Pleurocapsa sp. PCC 7327: one gene and its partner. The protein of the gene in region 1 interacts with the protein of each later gene in a pairwise test. Links are inferred from orthologs where the notes say so. Each region holds a gene or a part of one and is shown on either strand. Other genes may lie near its edges. The genes, in order: PLE7327_RS07145 and PLE7327_RS15830.

Evidence for each region.
Region 2: the proteins of PLE7327_RS07145 (region 1) and PLE7327_RS15830 interact in binary tests that used the Escherichia coli proteins (3 or more experiments, as listed by UniProt). The link is inferred for Pleurocapsa sp. PCC 7327 from one-to-one orthologs.

Annotation. Positions count from the first base shown.
Region 1 is NC_019689.1:1,589,589-1,601,170, forward strand. The notes cover bases 4,826-7,803. They hold PLE7327_RS07145 (lipid kinase), read right to left. Parts: upstream 6,780-7,803; coding sequence 5,871-6,779; downstream 4,826-5,870. Other genes in these bases: PLE7327_RS07150 (nucleoside phosphorylase), read right to left, coding at 6,913-7,650. In the rest of the region: PLE7327_RS07110 (6-pyruvoyl-tetrahydropterin synthase-related protein), read left to right, coding at 1-1,452; PLE7327_RS07115 (MBL fold metallo-hydrolase), read right to left, coding at 1,486-2,262; PLE7327_RS07120 (aminodeoxychorismate/anthranilate synthase component II), read right to left, coding at 2,333-2,923; PLE7327_RS07125 (diacylglycerol kinase family protein), read right to left, coding at 2,949-3,398; rRNA maturation RNase YbeY, read right to left, coding at 3,561-4,082; PLE7327_RS07135 (DUF3285 domain-containing protein), read right to left, coding at 4,217-4,414; PLE7327_RS07155 (ABC transporter ATP-binding protein), read left to right, coding at 7,812-8,918; PLE7327_RS07160 (helix-turn-helix transcriptional regulator), read left to right, coding at 9,016-9,369; PLE7327_RS07165 (lipid-A-disaccharide synthase-related protein), read right to left, coding at 9,374-10,687; PLE7327_RS07170 (DUF2499 domain-containing protein), read left to right, coding at 11,123-11,437; PLE7327_RS07175 (DUF3593 domain-containing protein), read left to right, coding at 11,470-11,582. UniProt on the Escherichia coli protein: In vitro phosphorylates phosphatidylglycerol but not diacylglycerol; the in vivo substrate is unknown.
Region 2 is NC_019689.1:3,535,430-3,547,018, forward strand. What follows is about bases 7,659-10,643. They hold PLE7327_RS15830 (citrate synthase), read left to right. Parts: upstream 7,659-8,552; coding sequence 8,553-9,734; downstream 9,735-10,643. Other genes in these bases: sixA (phosphohistidine phosphatase SixA), read left to right, coding at 7,935-8,435; PLE7327_RS15835 (MBL fold metallo-hydrolase), read left to right, coding at 9,907-10,643. In the rest of the region: PLE7327_RS15785 (DUF3110 domain-containing protein), read left to right, coding at 1-68; murQ (N-acetylmuramic acid 6-phosphate etherase), read left to right, coding at 86-1,003; PLE7327_RS15795 (site-2 protease family protein), read left to right, coding at 1,018-2,532; PLE7327_RS15805 (ABC exporter membrane fusion protein), read right to left, coding at 2,780-4,063; PLE7327_RS15810 (TetR/AcrR family transcriptional regulator), read right to left, coding at 4,067-4,651; PLE7327_RS15815 (response regulator transcription factor), read right to left, coding at 4,798-5,499; PLE7327_RS15820 (ABC transporter ATP-binding protein), read right to left, coding at 5,775-7,574; more of PLE7327_RS15835, read left to right, coding at 10,644-10,782; PLE7327_RS15840 (hypothetical protein), read right to left, coding at 10,857-11,117; PLE7327_RS15845 (permease), read left to right, coding at 11,461-11,589.

The DNA of each region.
Region 1 (11,582 bases):
CTGAAATTCAGCTGCTTAAATACTGAAGATACGATTATTGCTTTATTTTCTTTGGCAATTTTCTTATATGGTTTGAATTTTTATATTTATGGTCGAAATCGCTGGGGAATATTTGCTGCTTTTGTTGGTGCATTAGCATACATGACCGTCCCTTATATAGCCTTAGATATTTACTATAGAGGCGGAGTTGCCTCGATGTTTGCACAGGCATGGATTCCTCTCATTTGGTGGCTAACCGAAAAGACTCTAGCAAAATCAAAATGGGGAATTGGTTTAGCGATTTCTTGGGCGATGATGGCTTTGACTCACACGGCAAGTTTATTGCTTTGCTTTATTTTTTGGCTGCCTTATACGCTCATTTTTCTGCTTCATCGATCCTGGAAGGCTGTATTAGCAACAATTATATTTGCTGGCATTGGTTTGGGAATGGCATCTTTATACTTACTGCCAGCAATTGTTGAAAAGTCCTTCGTCAACACTGAAAATATGAAAGAATTCTTGGGAGGATATCGAGCTGCTTTACTTGGCTCTGGCATTCCACTCTTTCCTCTAAAAATTACTCAATTGGTGAACATTTCTTATATTTTTATCCATCAGTTATTGGCGATCGCGATTTTAACCATTATTGCTTTAGTCTTCTGTCGTAAAAATAAGGCAATTATTCGAGAAACTTGGGGTTGGCTTGCTTTTGCGATCGCGATCGCCTTTATGATGAGTTCGCTGTCTACACTGATTTGGCAATCTAGTAGCATGCTACAATCGGTTCAATTTCCTTGGCGGTTATTGCAGCTTTTTTCATTTGTGGGAGCTGCTTTATGTGGGGCTGTAGTTAGCGGTATTCTTAAGCTTCGATCGCCTTTCAAGCTATTATTATCGTTAATTATTATTGGAATTCTTTTACTAAATTTTAGATATTCTTATAAACTTTCCCGTCAATTCATTACTTTGCGAAATCCAGGGAAAGGAAGCATTGCCCATTTAGAGTATATTAAAATAGCCCTTGACGATCCCTATACAGATAAATTGAGAGATGTTAGAGAATATCGCCCTTTACTAAAGGGGGGTAATTCATCTCCTCCCGAACCCCTCATCGGACAACCGCGAGTTTCCCTAAAAAGCGGTAAAGCAGACATCCAAATCGAGCGGTGGGATAGTTACTATCGAAGATTTGAGGTAATAGCCAAAGAGCCTTCAACTATTAGGATACGAACCTATTATTATCCTGCTTGGCATTTATATTTAAATCAAAAATCTCATCCAATTGCAATGGCTAACGATGGAACGATGGAACTGAAATTAGAGCCAGGTTCTCATGAAGTAGAATTGGGCTATCAATGGACTCCTGCGTTTATTGCAGGCATGATTTTAAGTTTTTTAAGTGCTGCGGCCTTAGTTTTTTTGTGGATTAAAAGTTCAAAAATTCAAATCGATAACATGAGGGATAAATTGTAGTGCGGGCAGGATGCCCGCAAGCGATCGATCTCGCTAGAAACTGAGAACCCTAATGACCGTTCCCTGTTTGGGAATATTCCCAGAATTGAGAGTAAGTTTGTTACTATTAATTTTGCTGATATTCATCCCCTCGACTAGCTTTAAAAATTCATCTACAGGAACTAAATCACAGGCGTTTTTATCGGCAGCAGCCGTCAGATATTGCGTGGGAATCATAATTTTAGGGTTGAGGGATTCCATTGCCTGCTTGGCTTCTTGGGGATTATAAGCCTTGGGACCGCCACCAACGGGAATGAGAGCGAGATCGGGATTGCCCATGAGAATTCGCTGTTCTATCTCAATGGGAGCCGCTGCACCGCCCAAATGTAGAATCCTAATACCGCCTTGATTCCAACGCCAAGCTATGTTGTTCCCAAAACGCCGTCCCCCCTCGCGATCGTGAGCAATGCTAATTCCTTGAAACCTGATGCCGCCAATCTCGTAAACGCCTGGTTCGTAGAGTACTTTAGGATTTCCCGGCAATCCTTCAGCCGCCCCTTCATCCCAAAGCAGGCTGCTGACGAGAACCAGATCGGCTTGGACTTTGGGAGGGCGATAGCCAGCCGTACAGCCGATCGCGCGAAAGGGATTGACTAAAATCCGCCTCCCGCCTCCGGTAAATAAAAAACACGTATGTCCTAAGTATTGTACCGTAAGCGAACCGCCGCTTTGAGCTTGTGCGCGATCGCTCCCCCACCCCGAAACCCAAGCGGAACCGCTTGCTGCCAGTAAACTTGCTCCAGCGTAACGGATGAACTGTCGCCGTCTCATGGAAATTTATCCCTCTGTTGCTAGTTGTTAGTTAGAAGATCGCATCTTGCATCTTATCAGTAACAAATACTTAATCTAGCGATTTGAGGAAATTTCGCAACAGTTGTTTGCCCGATCTGGTCAAAATGCTTTCTGGATGGAATTGAACGCCTTGAATGTGGGGATAGTTTCGGTGGCGCAGACCCATAACCGTTCCATCTTCAACCCACGCTGTAATTTCTAGCACCTCTGGCATCGTTTCGCGATCGACGACTAAACTGTGATAGCGAGTAGCCTGAAACGGATTGTCTAATCCTTGAAAAACGCCGACGTTTTGATGGTGAATCTCCGACGTTTTGCCGTGCATTAAAACGGGAGCGGGAACGATTTTTCCTCCAAAGACTTGACCGATGCTTTGGTGTCCCAAGCAAACGCCTAATATTGGTACGGTTGCGCCGAGTTGTTCGATTACCGCTAGGGAAATTCCTGCATCCTTGGGATAGCCTGGACCTGGAGAGATGAGGATCCCATCGGGTTGAAGCTGACGGATGGTCTCGATGTCAATGCGATCGTTGCGATAAACTTGAATATCTGAAGCGACTGGCAGTTCTTCGCCCAGTTCTCCCAAATATTGTACTAAGTTGTAGGTAAAACTATCGTAGTTATCAATAACAAGAATCAATGCCGATCTGCCTTTCTGTTTTTACTTAGAACGTGCCGAGCTGCAAAATTAGGCTAAATAGCGGCGGCAGTAGGATAAAACTGGCTACTAACAAAGCCGCCAGAGCAGAAATGAGAACCGCGCCAGCCGCGCAGTCTTTAGCAATTTTAGCAAGCTCGTGATATGATTGACCGACCGTCAGATCGACGACGGATTCGAGAGCGGTGTTTAATAGTTCTAGTACCATTACCAAGGCGCTGGTTAAAGTCACGATTGCCATTTCTACTGGTGTAATCCTCAAAATAAGCCCCAGACTTATAGCTATCGTCGCGATCGCAGTATGAATGCGAAAGTTCCGCTGAGTGACAAAGGCGTAGCTAACTCCTGCCCAAGCGTATCGAAAGCTAATCAGGAGATTCGGGGCAACTTGCCAAGCGAGTTCTCGCAGCGAAGAAGTTTTTAAGTTATAGCCACCCAAGAAGGGAGATTTAATCATTTGCTTCTCCTTAATGGGAACGGGAAAATAGATCGAGTCAAGTGCTTTGGCGTTGGTCGATTGAGTCATTTGTAAATTATTTGCTTTCATAGAGACCGTTCGTTTTCAAAAGATAAGATTTTCTTTAGATTTCGTTCTATTAAAATTATTAGCTTATCAGCACTAAGACAAAATCCCGATTATTTTCAATAGCGTTTGCTGCTGGGAGAGCATGTTGGCAAGACTATCTTCATCGGGATGATCCCAACCCAACAGATGGAGAAACCCATGAGAGGCTAACCAGGCAAGTTCTACACTTAAGGAATGTCCTTGTTGCTCTGCCTGTCGTTCGGCAGTTTCGATTGAAATAATAATATCTCCAAGGTACAAAGGCTCTAATTCGGAAAATTCTGCTGGCAGTTTAGGAAAGTTTACTTCTAAACTCGCAAATGCCAATACATCTGTAGGTCGATCTTGCTGGCGATACTGAGCATTGAGCGCCTGGATTTCTGCATCTGTGGTTAGACGAAGCGATAGTTCGTAGATATCTGCCTCTGGAAGTTCGGGACGCATGACTTCTAGCCAAGTTTGAAACCAATTCGTCCAAGTGTCTGGGGAAATCGGGCAAGCTGCGGATGATTGCTCGAAAAAAACATCCTGCAAATTTACGTCAACTGCTACAGGGGATTTGAGAGAAGATGCCATATCAGTTATCAGCAATCGGTAGAGGCGGGTTAATTGTGAAAATGAGCGCCTTGTTACATAACTACAGACCAAACCCGCCCGTACAGTTATCAGTAGTAAAAATTAACTAAATTACTGACACTCTAAAGAAGAGATTAGCGAGTTAAGTAGGACATGCCGATCAGAAAAGCTAGTAAACCGACGGTAGTCAGGAAAAAGTGTTTCAATGAAATTCCTTTTTTGCGTACCATGTTACGCATAGCGAGTTTGACGTAACTGGGTTCTGGTTCGGTTTGAGCTGTTTTGAGAGTTGGTGCTTCTGACGTTTGAGTAGATGTAGAGGAATCACTCATAGGATTTTGGATTTAAGAAAGTTACTAGAGTTATTAGTTCGATCGCTGCATTTAATGTAACAGTTTATTGCTAAAAATCAAGCAATCTCTTTTTTTATAGTATTCCCAGTTCGTCTATATTTGTTTCTCTCTTAGGGTAGGTGGTTTTTGGGTTGCCCTACTTTATGCCATATCGTAAGTATCTAGGCAAAATTAAATTCACCCCTGAAATGTGTTATTAATTCTGTCTATCTACTTACCCTAATGCGCTCAGAGCATCTCGTTTGCGTTCGAGATGCTCCTACTCTAGATATAGACTACCCCACAATTAGCTTTGTTCTCCTAGCGTGGATTGACGCAAATAGGCTTCGATAAAGGGATTGAGATCCCCATCCATAACGGCAGTCACGTTGTTAGTTTCTACATTGGTTCGCAGGTCTTTGACCATTTGATAGGGATGGAAGACATAGTTACGAATTTGGTTGCCCCAAGCGGCTTCTACCATATCGCCTCGGATTTCTGCGATTTCTTTTGCCCGCTGTTCTTGAAGGATTACCAACAATTTCGCCTTGAGAAGGGCGAGGGCTTTTTCTTTATTTTGGAGTTGGGATCGCTCTTGGGTACAGCGAACGGCGATCCCCGTGGGGATGTGGGCGATGCGAACGGCAGTTTCTACTTTATTAACGTTTTGTCCGCCCTTCCCACCAGCACGAGAAGTGGTGATTTCCAGATCTTTTTCGGGGATCTCTACTTTAACCGCTTCCTCCCCTAAAATTGGCATCACTTCCACGCCGGCAAAGCTGGTTTGTCGCTTGCCGTTGGCATTGAAAGGAGAAATACGAACCAGTCGGTGAGTGCCTTTTTCGCCTTTGAGGTAGCCGTAGGCGTAGCGTCCCTCAAATTCGAGGGTAGCGGACTTGATCCCCGCTTCATCGCCTTCGGAAATGTCACTCACGCGAACTTTATAGCCTTGTTTTTCTCCCCAACGGGTATACATGCGCAGCAACATTTCTGCCCAATCCTGGGCATCAGTTCCACCAGCCCCGGCATTAATAGTTAGGATGGCTCCTTTTGCGTCATATTCACCCGATAAAAGCTGCTGTAGTTCCCAACGATCGAGTTCTTGTTGGAGGTGAATGAGATTGTTTTTGGCTTCTATTGCGAGGGTTTCGTCGGCTTCTAATTCTAGCAGTTCGGCAATGGCTTTAGTATCTTCTAGTTGAGTTTGCCATTGTTGGTATTGCTCTAAGCTGGATTTGAGATCGTTGAGTTCCTGAAGCGTTGTTTGTGCTTTCTCTTGACTATCCCAAAAATCCGGTTGAGCGGCCAATTGTTCTAAATCTTGAATCTTAGCTTTGAGTGCGGGAAGGTCAAAGATAGTCCTGGGTTTTCCCCAGGCGCGAACCAACGGTTTCTATTTCTCGTTTGAGTTCTGAAATTTCCATACTTTCCTAAAAGTTTAGGGTGTTTTTTTATTTTAATCCTTTCTAGGGGTCGTTTTGGAATACGAGGTTTCTGCTGCCGTAAATACGGCTAAAGCTTTGGGGATCGCGCGAAACTTAGCCGGAGTCGAAACGGTCAATTCCCCATCTGTGTTGATCTCTTCGGGTTTGCGCGTATAGATCTCAATTTCTTCTGCTTCAAGCGATCGCACCCACGGCAGATTCTCGTAATCGCCGCTAGGTAAAGTCCATATTAGTGGAAAAATTTGCCACCAACGCTCTATTTCTAAACTATACAAATCCAAGCGGCGATCGTCGATCGCGGCATCTTTGGCGATCGCCATGCCACCTCCATAATAGCGCCCGTTGCCGACTGCAATCTGAATGGTTTTAATTCTAATCGACTCGCCATTGACGCGAATTTCTGCTCGAAAGGGACGAGTTTGACTGAGGACTTGCAAGGCGGTATACCCATAAGCGAGAATTCCCAAGCGGCGTTTTGCTCCTTTCGAGAGTTTCTTGGTGATTTTTACGCTCAATCCCAAACTCGCTACGTTAAAGAAATGTTTGCCGTTGACCCAACCCAGGTCAATATACTTGAGGTTACCAGATGCGATCGCCCGACAAGCTTCTGGAATAGACGGCGGAATTGAGAGAGTACGCGCTAAATCGTTAGCCGTTCCTAGCGGGAGAATGCCTAATGGGAGTTTGGTTTCTACCAAGCTATCGACAACCGCATTTAAGGTGCCGTCCCCTCCACCAACGATGACTAAATCGATCGCATTTTTATGTTTGTGGACTAGCTCAGGAAGTTGCTGAGGATTTTTAATCGGCACGGTAATTAGTTCAAAATCTAGGTCATGTAGAATTTCGACTGCTTTAGCCAGGCTTTTTTGACCCTTGCGAGCATAACGGTTAACTAGCAAGAGCGCTCGTTTAGTCATGAGATTTTGTTAGCGAGTGAGTGAGATAACATTTCTGTTTCTATTTTCTCTCTCTAGAAGCTTTACTGACACTCCCAATCGTTATGAAGCCTTGCCAGTCGTTATTATCTGTTTTGACTGAAGCGCGATCGCTCTATCCTAACTCCTCAGAAAACAAGTCACTGGTGACTTGCTGCAATACTTTTAGTCCTCGCAGAGAACCTTGAATGAGTCGAATAGCCGCGACGGGGTTTTGCAACATCTTCATGGCTAAAGGAAAAGGCTGTAACGAGCCATCAGACCCTATTGCTGGCATAATATTGGGTAAATCTTGCTGGCAGTCGTCGCTGATGACTCGGATTATGGCTAGAGCGATCCCCGCGCGAGCAAGAATCTCTAAGGCTGCATAGCCTTCCATGTCTACTACGTCAGCTTGGCAGATTCGACCTAGATAAGATTTTTCTTGGGCAGACCAAATAACGCGATCGCTTGTCAACCCCTTGACTAAGGTTGCTTTTCCTTGCAGGCGATCGCCAAGCAATTTAGTCAGATAAAAATCGCACTCTCGCCATAAAAGCTTCTCGCTCCTATAACCACAGGCTTGATAAATGACGAGATCTCCTACGCTATATTGGGGCGACAAGCTGCCACACAATCCCATTAGCAAGATGCGAGCCGGCGGCTTATTAAGAAAGTCTTTAGTTTGTTGCCATTTTTCTAAATAGGGCGTTAAAGCATTCACACCTATGGGAATAGGCAATCCTAAAGGTTTCTGCGAATCGATCGATTGCAAACCTCGACAAATTGCTCTATATTCCGTTCCTTGAGGAACGAGAATCCTATCAACGTTGCTGGCGAAGGCGGCTGGTTTTCGAGCGGTTTCCCACATCATTGATTTTTGAGAAAATTTCTTATTTAGAAGGCTGTTTAATGTTATATAAGGAATAGTGAGTTATTAGAAAGATTTCTATGTGGATTCGGAATTGAGACAGGCATTCACTGCCCGCTTTTTTCAGATTTTCTAGCCCTGAGTATCGCTTAAGTATATCCCTGATGGAACAACCAACTATCCTCGATCTCAAAAACGTCACCAAACAGTTTTCAGCTCATTCCACCCCTGCGGTAGATAACGTCAGTTTAACTCTAGAGCAAGGAGATGTATTAGGATTGCTCGGTCCTTCTGGCTGCGGAAAAACGACGCTATTGCGGATTATCGCTGGCTTCGAGCAACCTTCAAGCGGCGCGATCGCTCTTGCCGGACGCACGGTTGCGGGCAAAGGATGTTGGGTGCCGCCAGAGTCGAGAAATACTGGCATGGTGTTTCAAGACTATGCTTTGTTCCCTCATCTAACCATTGCAGAAAACATTGCTTTTGGGTTGCAAAGGAAGTGCGCTCGTCTCTCCAAAGCCCAGATCGAACAACGCATTGCTGAGGTTCTTTTACTGGTAGGACTGACTGGATTAGAAAAACGCTATCCCCACGAACTATCGGGCGGCCAACAACAGCGCGTTGCCTTAGCCAGGGCTTTAGCGCCCCAACCCGCTTTGATCCTATTAGACGAGCCTCTGAGCAATTTGGACGTGCAAGTGCGACAGTACCTCCGCCACGAGATCCGCCACATCCTCAAAGCAGCAGGAACTTCAGCTATTTTCGTCACGCACGACCAAGAAGAAGCCCTTTCCATTTCCGATAAAATTGGGGTAATGCGCCAAGGCAAACTAGAACAGTTAGGTACGCCAGAAGAAATTTATACTCGCCCGGCTTCGCTGTTTGTGGCAGAATTTGTCAAGCAGGCAAATGTTCTTCCAGCCAAGCGCCAGGGAAATACTTGGCAAACAGAAATTGGAGCCTGGGAAATACCGAGTGCAAGCGAATTGAGGGGATTAGATACGGGCGAGTTGACGATCGCTCAAGAGGATATTATCCTCAAGCCAGATGAGACCTCGACGATAAAAATCTGCGATCGCCAATTTTTAGGTCGAGAGTACCGCTACTGTCTAGAAACTGCTTCTGGCAAAAGATTGCACGCTCGTACCGCGATCGACACCCAACTACCGATCGGGATGCGAGTCCAGCTTTCAGTCAGTCCCGAAGCCGCACGGGTTTTTCCCTCGACTGCCCAGATGAAGCCAATTTCTGAGGTGCTTTCTTTTCATTAAAACGCGATCGATCGCTGCATCGAGGAAGTATTTTCGCCTAAAATAAAAATAACTACTTAGTTATTTAATCGATTTTTGAAAGCGACGATCGCTCTCTATGGCAAAGACTTCTTCTAAGACATCTCCCGAACTGCTAGCCCCAGTGGCAGAATATTTCAAAGTCCTCTCAGAAGTGAGTCGTCTGGCAATTTTAGATGTGCTGAGGCAATCGGGAACTATGAATGTCACAGAAATTGCTGAAGCGACTGGTTTGGGACAGGCAAATTTATCGAAGCACTTAAAAGTATTGACGCAAGCTGGATTTTTGTCGCGCCGACAAAATGGAGTTAGCGTTTATTATGAAATTGCCGATCCAGCAATCTTTGAGTTATGCGAGTTAGTTTGCGATCGCGTTAAGGAACGATTGCTAAAACAAGCTCAACAGTTTGAGAAATTTGAGGCTTTTCTATAAACCACTAACTATTGACCATAAATTTTTCCATCAGACAATTAGCAATACGAGCAGCAGCGCCGGGACTTCCCATCCGTCGCCGTCCATTTTGGTTAATTTGCTGCCAGCGATCGGCATCGTCGAGTAAGGATTGAATCTCACTGACAACGTGTTCGGGTTGTTCTACCAGGATAGCAGAACACCCTAAAAGACGAGTTTGAGCTTCAGCAAATGCATAGGTAAATTGCGGTCCCTCGCCAGGAATGATAATAGCAGGTTTACCCAAGCCGACAAACTGTTCCGTTGCCGTTCCCGCCATCGCGATCGCTAAGTCAGCCGCCGACAAACACTCTGCATAGGCATTTTGAGATAGGATTAAGGTTGTACTACCTAGCGTAAACGCTGAAGCATTAGCATCGGAAATCGGGCGAAAATTCCAACCGCGCTCGATGAGAGGCTTTTGAAAAGGTTCGAGGGACAAAGCGGGCGCGATCGCGCCTAAAAATAAAATAGGACGGCGATCGAAGACAGCGATGACACCCGCTATGGCGGTCAAAATCGTTTGCCAATTTCTTTGTGCTTCTGGCATTCTCGATCCGGGGAGCAGGAGAATGACGAGCGAATCCTTCTGACTTTTGGCTGGCGAGCCGCTATTTTGCCAGCTCCAAGTAGATCGACTGACCCATCCCTCGTGGGACGAGTTGATGCCGCACAAATGTATAGGAGCGCGATCGCAGGCTTCAACTTCAAGTCCATCTATCATGGGATTGCCCAGATCGAAAGCAGGGATCGACCATTGTTGTAAAATTTGAGTGGTTAGTGTATCTCTGGGAAATACTGCCTTGCAGCGGCGACGGCTCATTAACCAGCGCTCCCAGGGAAGATATACCGCTCCCAACCAACGTTCTAATCCAGAGGTTGGAGGCAACCAACCGTCTTCATCGCGAAGATAATACTCGGATTTCGCCGTTCCGACAAAAGCATATTCGGCACCGCTCGACCATGCAAATAGTAGAGGCACAATATCGCCCACCGCTAAAATTTTTCCGCCGATTTTTGCCCATCTGCGGACGGTCTTGAATTGCGCTAGCGTCAACTGCAATAATCCGCCTCGAACGTCTCGCCATAGCTGTCGCCCATCCATGTAGATAAATCCTCCAGAAGGCATCTGCTTTACCTGCCCGATCGTGGGAATATTAAGCTGGGAATAGGCGTATCCAGTTCCCACTAGAGGAAATGCCGTTATTTTGGGCGCTCTGGGATGGCGCTGCAATTGTTCTATAATGCGGATGGCGATCGCGTCTTCTCCGTGACCGTTACTTAAGACAAGGAGTTGCATGAATTTAGACTAACAGCTCATTAGGTAGACGGTTTTTTTAAGATAACCGATTCTTCACAGATAGTTCCCATTCCAGTTTTCCGAAGATAAGGAAAATAAGAGTGTGTTTTCCTAAATTAAAATAGTTTTTTTATTGATTTTGCCGCCAGTCGCAATCGCCTCAAACTTATTGAGATCGCTGCTTGGAGAACTTTGTCCTGAAAAATTTATCAGTTTATTTTTAAGAGCCTAAACTTAGGTTGTTTTCATTATCCCATTCAATGAGAATGCAAATGGTTAGGGAACAACAGTGGACAGATTAGCATTACTAGATATAGCTTCCTAACATAGTCTTTGACTGTCAAGCTGGCTGGTAATGCTAATTGTTTCCTTGGTAGGACAACGCCAAATGAGATAAGCTCGACAGAAGAAAATTCTTTCTCATTGGCAAAACCTATGCATGCACTTTCAATTCCGACTTGGGTTATTCACGTTTCTAGCGTTATTGAGTGGGTTGCCGCTATTTGGCTCGTCTGGATTTATGGAGAAGTAACTGGCAATCGATACTGGTGGGGATTATCCTGGGCAATGTTACCTGCTTTGCTCAGTGCCATGTGTGCTTGTACTTGGCATTTCTTCGATAATGCCAGTTCGTTAGAATGGCTAGTAACGCTACAAGCTTCAATGACCGTGGTAGGCAATTGCACTCTGTGCGCCGCGGCTTGGTGGATTTGGCGTTCTGCTAGTGGGGGGCGATCGCAGCAAGAATAGTTAACAATAGTAGTCGAAAAAAAATTCCTGTGATGCTCTCAAAAGATACGTTATTTGCCCTTTCCCTCTTTCCTTATCTAGGATTTTTGTGGTTTCTGACTCGTTCTAAACAAACCCCGCGTTTGGCTTTAATTGGATTTTATGC
Region 2 (11,589 bases), 1.9 Mb from region 1 along the record:
AAACCGACTCAGAAATATCCCCATCTGAGTTAGAGAGTATTCGTCGTCGGCTCGAAGGGCTACTTTAAACAATTCAAAATTCACAATGGAAACTTTGGAAGAAAGAGGTCACCTGCTCACAGAGCAGATTAATCCCAACAGCCGCAATCTAGATGGACTGACATCGCTAGAACTCGTCGATCTTTTCAATCAAGAAGATGCTCAAACCTTAGCGGCAATCGCCAAAGCGCGGATGGAATTGGCAAGGGCGATCGACCTGGCCGCCGAGTCGCTGCGTCGGGGAGGAAGGCTTTTTTATGTCGGTGCGGGAACGAGCGGACGTTTGGGCGTATTAGATGCGGCGGAATGTCCTCCGACTTTCTGTACGCCGCCGGAAATGGTACAGGGAATCATTGCCGGAGGGGCAACCGCCCTAGTTCGCAGCTCGGAAGATTTAGAAGATAGAAAAGAAGATGGAGCGGCTGCGATCGCCGAGCGACGAATCAATGAATTAGATGTCGTAGTCGGCATTACGGCGGGGGGAACTACTCCCTTCGTCCATGGGGCAATCGAAGCCGCCAAGCAACGAGGCGCGACGACCATTGCCATTAGCTGCGTTCCTGCCGAGCAGGTCGCCATTCACGCTGATGTGGACATTCGCTTGCTCACCGGACCGGAGGTTTTAGCAGGATCGACGCGACTAAAAGCCGGGACAGCGACTAAAATGGCATTAAACATCCTCTCCACGGGGGTGATGGTACGCCAGGGAAAAGTCTACGGCAATCGCATGGTCGATGTAGCCGTCACCAATCGCAAACTGCGCGATCGCGCTCTGCGCATCCTACAAGATATCACCCAACTCAGCCGCCAAGAAGCTGATAAACTCCTAGAACGCAGCGGCAAGCGGGTTAAACTCGCCCTGTTAATGCACTGGAGCGGATTGGATGCCGAAGCGGGCGATCGCCTCCTAGAACGACACCAAGGCAATCTTCGCGCTGCTCTCCAAGATCGCACTCAACTGTAACGCTCGGAGCCAAAATGATTAACGCATCAGAAACTACTGCCATTGCCGCTATTGTTCTAGTCGCGCTAGGAATTTTAGCTTGGGGGTACAATCGGGCAAAAGCCTATGGCAAATTGGGGATCTTAGCCTGGTTGCAATCCGTTATTCTCATGGCTCCCTGGTTAATTTTCTTTGGCTTATTCGCGGCGGGAATCTATTTGAATTTGGTGGGCATTCTCTTCCTACTCGTCGCTTCAGTCGTCGTCTATATTTATTTAGGAAATCGCCTCAGAGCAGAAGGACAAGACGCTATTTTACGCGAGAGAGCTGCCCAAAAGCTCAAAGACGAACGAGAGACAAATCTTCCCCCAACTTCCGAAACGGCGCCAAAAACTGGAGAGCAGCCAGAAGCTATCGTTCCAGAGATCTTGCCGATCCCAGAAGACGACCTAAAACTCATCAAAGGGATTTTTGGCATAGATACTTTTTTCGCTACAGAAACGATTTCCTATCAAGAAGGCGCAATTTTTAAAGGAAATCTGCGAGGGGAACCCGAAACCGTACATGCTCGCCTTTCAGAAAAACTTAAAGAAAATTTTGGCGAAAAATATCGGTTGTTTATGGTAGAAGGGACGGAAGGAAAACCCGTTGTTATCGTCCTTCCCAGCACAAACGACCCGCAACCGACAACTCTTGCTCAGAAAAACTTAGCGTTAGTCCTACTTATTGCCACTATCGCCACGAGTTTAGAATCGGCTGGACTTTTGCTAGGGTTTGATTTATTCAGCAATTTAGGTCGTTACCGGGAAGCTATTCCCCTGAGTCTCGGACTTTGGGCAATCCTAGTCGCTCACGAAATCGGTCATCGCATCGCAGCCAAACGATATAATATTCGCCTGAGCGTTCCCTTTTTCCTTCCAACTTGGCAAATTGGTTCCTTCGGGGCAATTACTCGCTTTGAGTCCTTGCTTCCTAACCGAACTGCTTTGTTTGACGTGGCGCTTGCTGGTCCAGCCTTTGGCGGCATCGTCTCTTTAGCGATGCTAGTCGCTGGGTTAATCCTCTCCCGTCCGGGCAGTTTGTTTCAAGTTCCCAGCCAATTTTTCCAAGGCTCGATTTTGGTGGGAAGTCTTGCCAGAGTGGTTTTAGGGGAGCAGTTGCAAAAAGCGATCGTTGACGTTCATCCGCTGACGATACTCGGCTGGTTAGGGCTAGTGATTACCTCCTTAAATTTGCTACCTGCCGGACAATTAGACGGGGGAAGAATCGTTCAAGCCATCTACGGAAGGAAGATAGCCAGACGCACTTCTATTGCTACTTTAGTTCTCTTAGGACTCGTTGCTTTAATTAACCCTGCCAATCCCATTCCTCTGTACTGGGCAGTTTTAATTCTATTTTTACAACGCGATCTAGAACGTCCTAGCCTCAACGAACTAACCGAACCTGACGATACTCGCGCTGCTTGGGGTCTATTAGCACTGTTTTTGATGTTGGCAACCTTGATTCCTCTCAGTCCGGGTTTAGCAGGGCGTTTAGGGATTGGGGGCTAGCAAGCAAGAGAGCAAAGGAGGCAGGAGAAAGGGATACATGCCGCTCCTCATACTCCTTTGTACCAGTCTCGGAATGGCTCAGGTCGGATTTGAACCAACGACCAACGGCTTATGAGTCCGCTGCTCTACCGCTGAGCTACTGAGCCGTATTTTACACTTTATTAATCATACAACAAAAATGCGCGATCGACCCACCCCTCCAACAAAGTCAATCCAATTCGCAATTATCTCAGTCCAACTCCAGAATTTATAATGCGATCGCCGTTTGAACTTGTAAATTAGTCAACCTTTCCACGCGCTTGCTATCTTCGGGATCGAGGCGAATTTTGACTTCTACCACGCGGCGATCGAGGTTTTCTCCAGGTTGGTTGCTAAAAACGTTTTGGCGGCTAACCTGCCAGCCAATTTCCGATACCGTTCCCCGCAATTCGCCTGGAAATGTATTGCTGGTAATGACAGCTTTCTGTCCGAGTCGCACTTTGCCGATATCGGTTTGATAAACTTCTGCTACCACCAGCATTTGGTCGGTTTGAGCGATTTCCACAATTCCAGAATCGCTAATTTTTGCGCCCGGTCGCGCATGAATTTTGAGAATTCTTCCCGCCATCGGCGCGCGAATATAAACTTGATTTAGATTGGTCTGAGTTTGTTTGAGTGCTGCTATGGCGTTATCGACCTCTGCTTGCGCCGATCGCACGTCTACAGAACGAACTTCGGCAATTTGGTCTAAAGTGGCTTTAGCTTGCTTGAGTTGTTGCGATCGCGAGGTCTGAATGCGCCTGAGAGTAGCTCGCGCCTCGTTCAGTTCCTGCCCTCTGGAGGTTTGAATGCGTTTGAGGTTAGCTTGCGCTTCCTTGAGTTGCTGCTGTGCCGTTTGGAAGGCTAAGCGCTTGTTATCGAGTAACGAGGCAGCAGTGGCTCCCTCTTTAAAAAGGGTTTGGTAGCGTTTGTATTCTACTTCGGCATTGGCAAGCTGGACTTTTATCTGCTCGATCGCGGCTTTTTGAGCTTCAATTTCTGTATGTCGTTCGGCTTCGATTCGCGCGATCGTCGCTTTTTGGGCTTCAATTTCCGTGCTTTGTTCGGCTTCTAGACGCGCGATCGCGGCTTGCTGCGCCTGAATTTCCCCAGTTTTCGCCCCTGCTTTGACTTGGGCGAGTTTGGCTTGCGCCATTTTGACCCGCTCTCTAGCTTGCGCGACCTCATCTTGCAAGCGAGCGCGCGAATCGAGTATGGCAATAACTTGTCCCGCTTTAACGCGATCGCCCTCTTTGACGAGTAGTTGGGCAACTCTGTCTCCATCTAGCGCTATGGGTGCGGCGACGGGAACGACTTCTGCTTCCGGTTCCAAGTGTCCTAGTGCAGTTACTTTTTTGAGTTGAGGAACTCGTGCCGACTCAGATGTAGTTTCCTTTGCTGATTGTAAGTGTGAAATGCTATAGAGTGCGATCGCTCCTGTAAAAGCGATTCCCATCGCTACCGAACCAATTATCCAGCGAGTAGACTTTTTCGGCAAACCTTGCAGACTCATGATTTACTTCCTTAACTTATTATTGTTATTGAGATAGGCAGTTAACATCTTCGTCAGGACTTTAGCTTGAGCTGAGTAATCAACGCATCCATAACCATATATCTGCCGCCAGATCAGACCATCTACTAAGCTGAGTAAGAAGGTAATCAATTCGGGATCTTCAATGCCCAAAAGTTTTGACATTGACTTTGCTACTCGCATGCACGATTGTCTGAGTGCATCGCTTAACTCTCGTCCTTGCTGTTGCTGCTGCTTGTAAAAATCTGCAAAGATAAGTGTTTGCTTAAAAAAATAATCCTGATTGCGACTGATGAAGTCAAATGATTTCTCAATTCGTTCCTCCAGAGTTCGAGCATCTTTTAATTCTGCCGTTACCCGCAGGATGTCTCCTTCGACTAATTCTTCAACCAACTGCTCGAACAAAGCCTGTTTGCTAGGAAAGTAGTGATAGAGCGTTCCAGTAGAAACTCCCAGTCCTTCGGCAATCTTGCGCATGGTAATCGTTCCATAGCCTTTTTCGGCAAACAAGTCAAAGCTCTTGGCGAGCAATTCTTTGCGGTATAAGTCATGGTCTACAATTTTGGGCATAGGGGATGTTTTCGGAGGTTTGATGTTGATTTTATTATATCGAACATTTGTTATAAAATCAAGCGAGCAATAAAATAATACGAGCAATTGGAACTCCTAGAATTCACAACGAGGATGAAGAAAGCACAAACAATTTATTTCTCTTGCTACAAGGTCTGAGTAAAAACATACAGAGTTCCTAGCATAATCAAGATAATCAAAAAAACATTAACGAAGAAAAATTTATATAAAGAAGCTATTTGTTTCTCCAACCTACGGGTTAAATGCGAAAGGTTATCGACTTTGATTTGTAAATTTGTATACTGGGCGACAGAAACTCTATTTTCTTGCTCTAAGATTTTTTTAATTTCTTTCTTGATTTTCTCTGGCGTTTGAATTTGCAGTTTAAGCGCTTCTCTCAAGCGATTGTTTTCATTTGAATCCGCCTGTAATCTTGGAATTTTACTAACATATTTTCCGATCAGATCGGGGCCAAGCTGAAAATAACCTTTATAAGCATAGCGAATTGCCATTACTAATTCTCGTGCGGGAGTAGTCTTGAGAAGATATCCTTTTGCTCCCATTTGTAAAGCACAATTTAGATATTGCTCGTCGTCGTAGCTAGTAAGCATTAAAACTTTGCTTGAGAGAAAGCGTTCCGAGATGATCCTAGTAGCTTCCAAGCCATTGATCCCTGGCATCTCAATATCCATTAACACTAGATCTGGGTTGAGTTTTTCTACTTGTGCTACAGCCTCATGACCGTTAGTAGCAAATCCAACTATCTCTAGATCTGGTTCGGTATCTAAATAGCCTTTCAATGCTTGATGGACGGTTTTTTGATCGTCAACTACGAGAATACGAATCATATAACTAATTTAAGCAAAAGCGGTTTAGAAAAACTTTTAAAACCGCCAACAAATAAACATTGGGTTTCAAAAAAATGTATTCAATTATTATCCTATAATTTATCTTTTCAAGCAATCGAAAATTTTATTAAGAATTTTTGCTAGCTTGTTAACTAAAAATAGTTGGAAGAAATAACAAGTAATTAAAAATTTAAACTAGAAAAATAAAAACTCTAAATTAAATTTCCAGTAAGATTTATGATTATGTTAAGCATGCAAATTAGATAAAGAAACAGTCACTCGCCCGACAATCGAACCAAAGGAAGTTTACTCATTTGCAAAGCGTAAAGTCGAGCAAACAGACCTTGATTATCTAGCAGTTGCTGGAGGCTGCCGCTCTCGACAATGCGTCCTGCCTCCAAAACGACGATGCGATCGGCTTTGCGGATAGTGGAGAGGCGATGGGCAACGACAAAGGTGGTACGCCCGCCCATCAGACGTTCTAACGCTTCCTGAATCAAAGATTCTGAGGCAGAATCTAGCGAAGCCGTTGCCTCGTCAAGCAGCAACACGCGAGGATTGCGGATAAGAGCGCGGGCGATCGCGATTCGCTGCCGCTGTCCGCCAGAGAGTCTCACCCCATTTTCCCCAATCGGGGTATTGAGTCCTTGAGGCAGTTCCTCGATAAATTCGAGGGCGTTAGCATCCTCGATCGCTTGCCTCAATTGTGTCTCGCTTGCCCCAGCGGTTCCGTAGAGAATATTTTCCTCAACTGTTCCCTCAAATAAAATTGTCTCCTGAGAGACTACGGAAAGGAAACGCCGATAGGTTCTCAGATCTAAGGTATTGAGATCGCGTCCGTCGAGGAAAATTCGTCCGGCACTCGGACGCAAAAAGCCGATAATTAGATTGAGAAGGGTGGACTTGCCCGCGCCCGAAGCCCCGACGATCGCGATAGTTTCTCCCGGACTGACTGCAAGGGAAAAATCGGCAAGGGCGGGTTTTTCGGCATAGGGATAGGTAAAACCGACCGACTCGAAAGTGAAAGCCCCTCGTACTTCGGTAACGAGAATTTTGCCATGATTGGGTTCTATTTGCGGGCATTCGAGAATTTCTCCAACCGAGCGAATGGCATCGAATCCTCTCCCGATTTGCGGTAGGACGGCAAGAATCTGTAATATCGAAGTCGTCAGCGAGTCAAAATAGCCAGTCAGTAAGACGACGCTACCCGCAGTGACTCCAAATTGACCTTTATAGGCAAGAACAGCTGAGACAATCAGACACAGACAACCGAACAGCCGTAACGTCACCCAGGAGGCTGCACCCGCGATCGCATTAATGCGATCGACGCGCATTGCCGCCTCCTGAAATAAAATAAGCTTGTTGTGAGTGCGATCGATTTCGGTGCTTTCTGCTCCATGAGCGCGAGTTATGGGAATTAGCTTGACCATTTCAACCAGATACGCCGACATGGTTTCATACTGCTGCCGTAACTTCTGATTGCGATCGCTGAGCGGTTTTATCAGTACTCGCATTAAAATGACGGTTAGCGGTACGGTTGCCAGGAAAAACAGTAAGAAACTAGGAACGCGAATGCCTGTTACAATCAGTGCGATGAGAATGGTTAGCAGCGCAGAGGGCAAAAATTCAAATAACTGACTTGTCAGCAGTTGAATCGATTCTACATCCCTGAGAAGTTTGGATTGCATGAGTCCCGTGCTGTTTTGGTAATAAAATTCTAGGGAGAGTTCTTGCAGTCGTTGAATCAGTGCAGCGCGCAGTCTAGACTCCATTCTCCGAGTAGCTAAACTCATAAATCGGACGTACAGATAGTGAGTAGGAATATTCTGTACCACAGAAACCGCAAAGATAGCTCCATTCAACCAGAGTTCCCAGAAAGCATGCTGGCTCGGAGTCGAGATAATATCGATAATATTAGCCAGAATAAGGGGTCTAAGCCATTCAGGGCTGTGCTTGATGACATAAAACATCATTGACAGCCCAATATAGCGGAGGTCTTGGCGATAGAGTAAGAGCAGCGTTCTGAAAGGACGCTTTCCCCGATAGTCTTGAATTATTGAATAAGGTAATACCATTGACGGTGACTAGCGACTGGTAGGAGCAAAGCATGTCGCCCCGTACAGTTACCAGTTTTAGGGGGAGCGAACCTAAATTGTCAATGAAGCAGATTATGGAACTAACCGACCGTCAATTGACAATCTCCGCCCTTATAGGGCGGAGATTCTTCTACGGCAACTAGGATAACATAAATAATAAAGCCGTCTGGAAAGATGGGGCTTGTATCCCATTATTTCTGGTCATTGGTCACTGGTCATTCGATGAAAGGATTTTCGATTTTGGATTGGGGATTAGTTAGTAGATAGTAGTTAGCGGAAAGTGATTGGTCTTGTTTCTTTTCTCCCCATCCCCTAACTCCCCCCACACTCCTCTTTCTTATGGAACTCTACCTCATCCGCCACGGAATTGCTGGCGATCGCGATCCCCTTAAGTATCCTAACGATGAAGAACGACCCCTGACGGATAAAGGTCGTTTAAGGACGCAGCAAGTCGCCCAACGCTTGTATGATATTGGGGTGCGATTCGATTTAATTTTGACCAGTCCGCTAGTGCGGGCGTATCAAACGGCTGAGATTTTGCAAAAAGCGGGTTTATGCGATCGCCTAGAAGAATTTGCTGCCCTAGCTCCCGATGGCGATGTACGGGTTTGGGCAAACTGGTGGTTGGAATCTCGATACAATAAAGGAAATAACTGTCTTGCCCTAGTAGGTCATCAACCGGACTTAGGAAATTGGGCAGAAGTTTTAGTGTGGGGAAGTCCGAAAGAAAAGTTAGTGGTGAAAAAAGCAGGTGTTATCGGCTTGCTCCTGCCCGATGGAGAAAACCCTCTAGGCAACAGCGAATTATTTTTACTAACCTCGCCAAAATGGCTGCTCTAGGCTCTAAATAATGCTCTAGATAATAAACAATCATTAAAGCATTTCGGTAAAACCGAAGACACTAGAGCACCTTGAGGTAAGTTAGCTTCAGGTAGTAGAAACGTCACGATTAGAACCATGACAACAGCTTGCGAATATAAACCGGGCTTGGAAGGAATTCCAGCCGCTCAATCTAGCGTCAGTTATATAGACGGGAAGAAAGGAATTCTCGAATATCGCGGTATTCCAATCGAGGAACTCGCCGTCAAAAGTACTTTTCTCGAAGTAGCCTATCTCTTGATTTGGGGTAAACTACCGACTAAAGAGGAACTCGCCGCGTTTGAAACAGAAATCCGCTACCATCGACGCATCAAGTATCGCATTCGCGACATGATGAAATGCTTCCCAGAAACGGGACACCCGATGGACGCGCTGCAAACCTCGGCGGCAGCGCTAGGGCTATTTTACTCCCGTCGAGCCTTAGACGATCAAGCTTATATCCGAGCAGCAGTCGTGCGCCTGCTGGCTAAAATTCCAACCATGGTGGCAGCGTTTCATATGATGCGCAGGGGGAATGACCCCGTTCAACCCAACGACGATCTGGACTATTCTGCTAACTTTTTATACATGCTCACCGAGCGGATTCCCGATCCTCAAGAAGCCGAGATTTTCGACCGTTGTCTAATCCTTCACGCCGAGCATACCATGAATGCTTCTACCTTCTCGGCAAGGGTGACGGCTTCGACTTTAACCGACCCCTATGCAGTGATTGCTTCTGCTGTGGGAACGCTAGCTGGACCGTTGCATGGGGGAGCCAATGAAGAAGTTCTCGAAATGCTTGAAGAAATTGGCTCGGTAGATAATGTCCACCCTTATGTAGAAAAGTGCCTAAAGCAAAATCCCAAACATAAATTTATGGGTTTTGGACATCGCGTTTGGAAAGTTAAAGATCCCCGCGCAATTATGTTGCAAAATTGGGCAGAAGAGCTTTTTGAAAAGAAGGGTCGCGACGAGTATTACGACGTTGCTGTCAAATTAGAAAAGGTTCTTGTAGAAGAGAAAGGGTTTGGAGAACGGGGAATTTATCCCAATGTAGATTACTACTCCGGTTTGGTTTATCGCAAGTTGGGAATTCCTAACGACCTGTTTACGCCAATCTTTGGTATCTCGCGAGTTGCTGGTTGGCTAGCCCATTGGAAAGAGCAACTGGAAGTTAACCGTATCTACCGTCCTACGCAGATTTATACTGGCGATCACGCTCTATCTTATATTCCTATGGAAGAGCGCGTTGTTTCTCTACAACGAAATGGCAAGAATTGAAATCCATAACTGAAGTTGACATAGGTTGAGTTTAGGCTGGGGCGATCGCTCTCGATTGTGAGGTGCGATCGCTTTAATTTTGTCGCTTTATGACATAAAACGTATTCATAACGACTACATTTATGAACTAGAATAGACGCAAGACTTTTAGTTATAAGGGTTGGAGAAAATAATGGCTCAGCTCAAACAGCGACGTTCTGAAAACGTCGATGGCAACTTTTATGTCGATTCCACCTGCATCGACTGCGATACTTGTCGCTGGATGGCACCAGAAATATTTAATCGTTCGGGAGAACAGTCAGCTGTCTATCATCAACCCGCCAACGAAATAGAACGATTGCGTGCCATGCAAGCGCTGTTGTCCTGTCCGACAGCTTCTATTGGCACGGTAGAAAAACCCAAAGATATCAAAGCTGCTCAGCGAAGCATTCCCATTCTTATCGAAGAGAATGTTTATCACTGCGGCTATCATTCTGAGGATTCCTACGGTGCGGCTAGTTACTTAATTCAGCGTTCGGATGGCAATATTTTGGTCGATTCGCCTCGCTATGCGCCTTCCTTGGTTAAACGATTAGAGGAGATGGGAGGAGTGCGCTACATGTATCTAACCCATCGAGATGACGTAGCCAATCATCGAAAATTTAGAGAGCATTTTAACTGCGATCGCATTCTCCATGTAGATGACATTACATCGAGTGCCGCAGATGTAGAAATTCAGCTGACGGGAACCGAACCAATAGAATTTGCTCCAGACGTATTAATTATTCCCGTTCCCGGACATTCCAAAGGTCATACGGTTCTACTCTATCGTCACAAATTTTTGTTTACTGGCGATCATCTTGCCTGGTCTTCCTATTTGAACCATCTCTATGCGTTTCGTCGCTATTGCTGGTACTCTTGGTCGGAACAGGTCAAGTCCATGCATGAGTTAGCCAACTACACTTTTGAGTGGGTTTTACCTGGTCACGGTCGCCGCTATCATGCCGATACCGAAACGATGCGCCAGCAAATGCAGCAGTGTCTTGCTTGGATGGAAGCAGTTAACTAAAATCGATTCGATAACGCTGCTCGATCCAGATTTGCTCGGATGCTACAACAATCGTAAATTAGGGAAATGACATTTTAGGCGTAGCGATTAATTTCTTCTTGCAACCAGGGATCGACAGGTTGTCCGTCTTTGCGGCGCAGTTCGATTTCAACCATCGTCCTCATATTCACTCCTGGTGGCGCGGGTTGCGGATGGAAAATAATGTCATAGGCGTTGGGATCTTGATTGCGTTCTTTGAGCCAATCGCGGACTTTAATCGTACAGAAAAACGATTGTCCCTGCTCAAACATGCGACCGATTTGCATTCGCAGGCTGTAAGGATTGATGCGAGCCATACTTTTACTTGGTGATGGGTTGTAGATCTATGCTAGCTCTACTCGCTCCTCATCTCGATCGTTGAAATTGAGACAGCAACTAAGATATATTCATTCCAAGTGGCTGTCACCCAAGTATCAGTTGGTAGTTGGCTCATCAATTTCCTCACGCTTATAGGTTTTTGAGGGTTGCTTCTAGTTTTTTAGTGCGATCGCTTTTTCAATCAAAGGCTTAATGCATTTGTGGCTCCATTAACTTAGTATTTAAGAAACGATCGCTCTCCCTGCACAGTCGATAACACGATACAGTAAGCTTGTTTTTTAAACCCGATGCTCGATGTAGCGATTTGTCCGCTTTAGTAACATGATCCAGCTCAGTTACGCTTTTACCTTGTTTTTGAGCCTATTCTTAGAAGCGTTTCCCTTCCTATTGTTGGGAATTTTTGTGTCCAGTTGGTTGCTAGTATTTGCTGACGAGCATCGATTAGCTACT